DNA from 2 places in the Ensifer sp. Root31 genome. Region 1 is predicted to be linked to the other one. Evidence: riboswitches for the same ligand, from Rfam matches in the RefSeq annotation. Region 1 holds a riboswitch; the other holds the start of a gene.
What was found. A riboswitch is a leader RNA that binds a small molecule or an ion and turns the genes downstream of it on or off. The one in region 1 is predicted to bind thiamine pyrophosphate.
Positions count from the first base shown of each region.

Region 2: linked by a shared signal. The riboswitch ahead of thiB (thiamine ABC transporter substrate binding subunit) and the one ahead of thiC (phosphomethylpyrimidine synthase ThiC) in region 1 are both predicted to bind thiamine pyrophosphate.

Region 1 is NZ_LMCO01000034.1:105,474-107,671, forward strand. Features, by position in the region: gene ASD00_RS25090 (sigma-54 dependent transcriptional regulator) at 1-882, shown strand, start outside; TPP riboswitch at 1,060-1,191, shown strand; gene thiC (phosphomethylpyrimidine synthase ThiC) at 1,286-2,198, shown strand, end outside.
Region 2 is NZ_LMCO01000045.1:253,910-256,107, reverse strand. Features, by position in the region: gene thiB (thiamine ABC transporter substrate binding subunit) at 1-923, opposite strand, end outside; TPP riboswitch at 973-1,090, opposite strand; partial or broken gene ASD00_RS30335 (GNAT family N-acetyltransferase) at 1,225-1,708, shown strand; gene ASD00_RS30330 (thiamine diphosphokinase) at 1,795-2,198, shown strand, end outside.

The sequences.
Region 1 (2,198 bases):
GCCGACACCGACGTGGATGTGCTTGTTGCCGGCGAAACCGGCAGCGGCAAGGAGGTGGTGGCGACGCTGCTGCACAATTGGAGCCGGCGCCGCAACGGCAACTTCGTGGCGCTGAACTGCGGCGCACTGCCGGAAACGGTAATCGAGAGCGAGCTTTTCGGCCACGAGCCCGGCGCCTTCACCGGTGCCCTGAAGAAGCGCGTCGGCCGTATCGAGCATGCGAGCGGCGGCACGCTTTTCCTCGATGAGATCGAGGCGATGCCGCCGGCAACGCAGGTCAAGATGCTGCGAGTGCTTGAAGCCCGTGAGATCACGCCGCTTGGCACCAATATCGTGCGCCCCGTCGATATTCGGGTCATCGCCGCGGCCAAGATCGACCTCGGCGACCCGGCCCAGCGGGGCGATTTTCGCGAGGATCTCTATTTCCGGCTGAACGTCGTCACCCTGTCGATCCCGCCGCTGCGCGAACGCCGGGACGATATCCCCCTTCTCTTCTCGCATTTCCTGACGCGGGCAGCCGAGCGTTTCAAGCGCGACGTGCCGACGCTTTCGCCGGCCGTCAGCCACTATCTGAGGTCTCATTCCTGGCCGGGCAATGTGCGCGAGCTCTCGCACTTCGCCGAGCGCGTCGCCCTTGGCGTCGAAGGTTCGCTCGGCCAACCGATTGCCGCGGCGCCGACCAGTGCCGGCCTGCCCGAGCGGATCGAGCGCTACGAGGCGGAAATTCTGAAAGAAGCGCTGCGGGCGCAGCACGGCGACGTCAAGGCGACGATCGAAGCGCTCGGCATTCCGCGCAAGACCTTCTATGACAAGCTGCAGCGGCACGGCATCAACCGTGCGGATTATGCCGATCGCCGGGGATCAGAGAAGTCCGGCCGCTAGCGCATTTCCAGGAAAAGTGCGGAGCGGTTTTCCGTCAGGAAATGCGTAAAAACGAAAAGAACGAGCGTGCCCGCGGCTTCGTCTCATCCGGAAACGCTCTACCGGGCAATCAACAGGCCTGACACGCAACCTTCGGATTAACGCTTGACGGCGCATCCGGATCGATGGCTATCTCTAGGCATTCACCAGGGGGGTCCCGTCAAGGGGCTGAGATACTGCTGGGCGGATCGGCTTTGCCGACCGAGGCGCAGTGACCCGTTGAACCTGATCCAGTTCATACTGGCGTAGGGACGGTGCAGACATTGACGCCACGATTCCGTCATTCGCGCGGCATTTCAGGCAAACATGTCTTTTCCTTCCGGCTTCAGAACTGGGTCTCCAACCGCAAACTTGGAGCCTCATCATGAATATTGCCACCAAACCCGCAGAACTCTCGGTCACAAAAGGCCCGCTTCCCGCCTCGAAAAAGGTCTACAAGCCAGGCACGATCCATCCCGACATCCGCGTTCCCATGCGCGAAATCACCCTGCACCCGACGTCGGGCGAGCCGCCGGTCACCGTCTACGACGCCTCCGGTCCCTACACCGTAGAAGATGCCAACATCCGCATCGAGGATGGATTGCCAAGACCGCGCCGCGACTGGATCATCGCTCGCGGCGATGTCGAAGCCTATGACGGGCGCGACGTGCGGCCGGAAGACAACGGCTTTGCCTCCGGCGACCGGCTGACGCCGACCTTTCCCCTCCGTCACGCGCCGCTGCGCGCAACCGGCCGGCGCGCGGTGACGCAGCTTGCCTATGCGCGGGCCGGCATCATCACGCCCGAGATGGAGTTCGTCGCCATCCGCGAGAACCTTGGCCGCGACGCTGCACGCGCCGCGCTACGCGACGGCGAAAGCTTTGGCGCCCATATCCCCGATCACGTCACGCCCGAATTCGTCCGCCAGGAGATTGCCAGCGGCCGCGCCGTGCTGCCGGCCAACATCAACCACCCAGAATCCGAACCGATGATCATCGGCCGGAATTTCCTGGTGAAGATCAATGCCAATATCGGCAACTCCGCCGTCACTTCGTCGATGGCCGAGGAAGTGGAGAAGATGGTCTGGGCCACCCGCTGGGGCGCAGACACGGTCATGGACCTGTCGACCGGCCGCAACATTCACAACATCCGCGAATGGATCATCCGCAACTCCCCCGTGCCGATCGGCACCGTGCCGCTCTACCAGGCGCTGGAAAAGGTCAACGGCATCGCCGAGGATCTGCGCTGGGAGGTCTATCGCGATACGCTGATCGAGCAGGCGGAACAGGGGGTCGACT
Region 2 (2,198 bases), on a different contig from region 1:
CTAAAAGCCTCCGGCAGCGGCTCCTTGGTCGCCGCGACCGGCATCATCCAGTTGGTCGTCGGAATGATCGACTGGAACTCCGGGCCGGTCATGAAGGCGAGAAACTGCTTGGCAAGCTCCGGCTCCTTGGCGCTCTTGGTCATGCCGGCAACTTCGATCTGGATGTAGTGACCTTCCGAGAATTCGGCCGCCTGGTAGCGGTCGGTGTTTTCCGCCACCATGTGGTAGGCGGGCGACGTGGTGTAGGAAAGCACCATCGGCGCTTCGCCCTTGGTGAAGAGGCCATAGGCTTCCGACCAGCCCGGCGTTACGGTCAGTACCCTGTCCTTGAGCTTGGCCCAGGCGGCGCCGGCTTCGTCGCCATAGACGGCCTTGACCCAGAGAAGCAGACCGAGGCCCGGCGTCGAGGTGCGCGGATCCTCGATGACGATCTTCTGAGAGGCGTCGCCTTCGACCAGTTCCTTCAGGCTCTTCGGCGGCGTCTTCAAGGTCTGGGTGTCGTAGACGACGGCGAAATGGCCGTAGTCATAGGGAAGGAAGGTGTCGTCGGTGAAGTCGCCGGGTACCTTGACGTGGGCAGGCTCGATGCCGTGCGGCGCGAAGAAGCCGGTGGCCTTGGCCTCGGCGACGAGGTTTGTATCGAGGCCGAGCACGATGTCGGCCTTGGAGGCCGCGCCTTCGAGCTTGAGGCGGGTCAGAAGCTCGACGCCATCGGCGACGCCGACATAGGTGACCTTGCATTCGCAGGTCTTCTCGAAAGCTTCGGCGACCTTGGCACCCGGCCCCCATTCGGTGATGAAGCTTTCATAGGTGTAGACGGTCAGCGTCTTGTCGGCAGCAACGGCATTGGCCGCGAAGACAAGTCCTGCCGTCGCGGCAAGCGCTAGCCGGCTAAGAACCTTGAGTTGCGATGAATTGGACATGGCAGGCACCTCTCCCTAAAAATGATGTTGCATGGGAAAAGGGCGTATCGATCCGATCGCGTCTAATCCCTCCGCCGGTATGAGCCGGATCAGGTTCCGCGGGTTGGCGTTCAACGCCTCTCAGCCTTCGGCCGCCATGCGGTCGGAAGGCACCCCGTTAGAGCGGGTAGAGATTTACCGCCGAGCCGGTTTGATGGCAAGCGAAGTTTGAGGACGGCAAAAGCGCCCGCCCCGCATTTTCGCGCCGCGGCGCATGGGGTAAAATCGTCGGCAGAGTTTGCAGACGCCGAAGGAGCCTGCGATGACTGACATGCTCGTTCGCCTTTATGCACTGCCGGCACAAGCGAGATCACCGCTTGCTGACGGTATCGGCATTCACCGCGCAATGGCACCCGAACGAAGCTTGTTGTTCCCTGGATCGAGCAGACATTTGGCTCCGGCTGGGCGGGCGAGGCGGAGGCGGCCTTCAGATCGACGCCGACGTGCATGCACATCGCGGTGTTCGAGGACCGGATCGTCGGCTTTGCCTGCCACGATGTCACAGCGCTCGGTTTCTTCGGGCCGACGGGCGTCGACGAGGCCATGCGCGGACGGGGATCGGCGAGGCGCTCTTGCGCGTGAGCCTGACGGCGATGCGTGACGCAGGCTACGGTTACGCCATCATCGGCGGCGTCGGCCCGGCCGAATTCTACCGACGCACGGTCGGCGCCATCGAGATCCCCGATTCCAACCCCGGGATCTATGCGGAGATGCTGTTTCCCGATACCTTGCCCGAAGATCACTGACAACGAGGACGCAAAATCGCCGGATCGCGCCCTTGTTCGGTTTTCTTGCTTTTCCTTGCCCGTGCCTTTGCGCTATGGGCTTTGCCATGGCCCGATCCACCTTCACCATTCTGCTCGGCGGTGCACTGACCCCGACCGATCGCCTTGCGCGCCAGCTCGCAGGCAGCCGCTTCGTTGCGGCCGATGGCGGCATGCGGCATGCGCGGGTGCTATCCGTGACCCCCGACGTCTGGGTGGGCGATTTCGATTCGACCGAGGAGGCGCTGCTCGCGGAATTTGCCGATGTCCCGCGCGAGCCCTATCCCGCCGCCAAGGCTGCGACCGATGGCGAAATCGCTGTCGAGGCGGCGCTGTCGCGTGGCGCCGAAGCCTTGATCTTTGCCGGCGCGCTCGGAGGATCACGCAGCGACCATGCCTTCCTGCACCTGCTTCAGGCTGCTTCGCTGGCCGAACGTGGGTTGCCGGTGTTCATGACCTCGGGTGAGGAGGA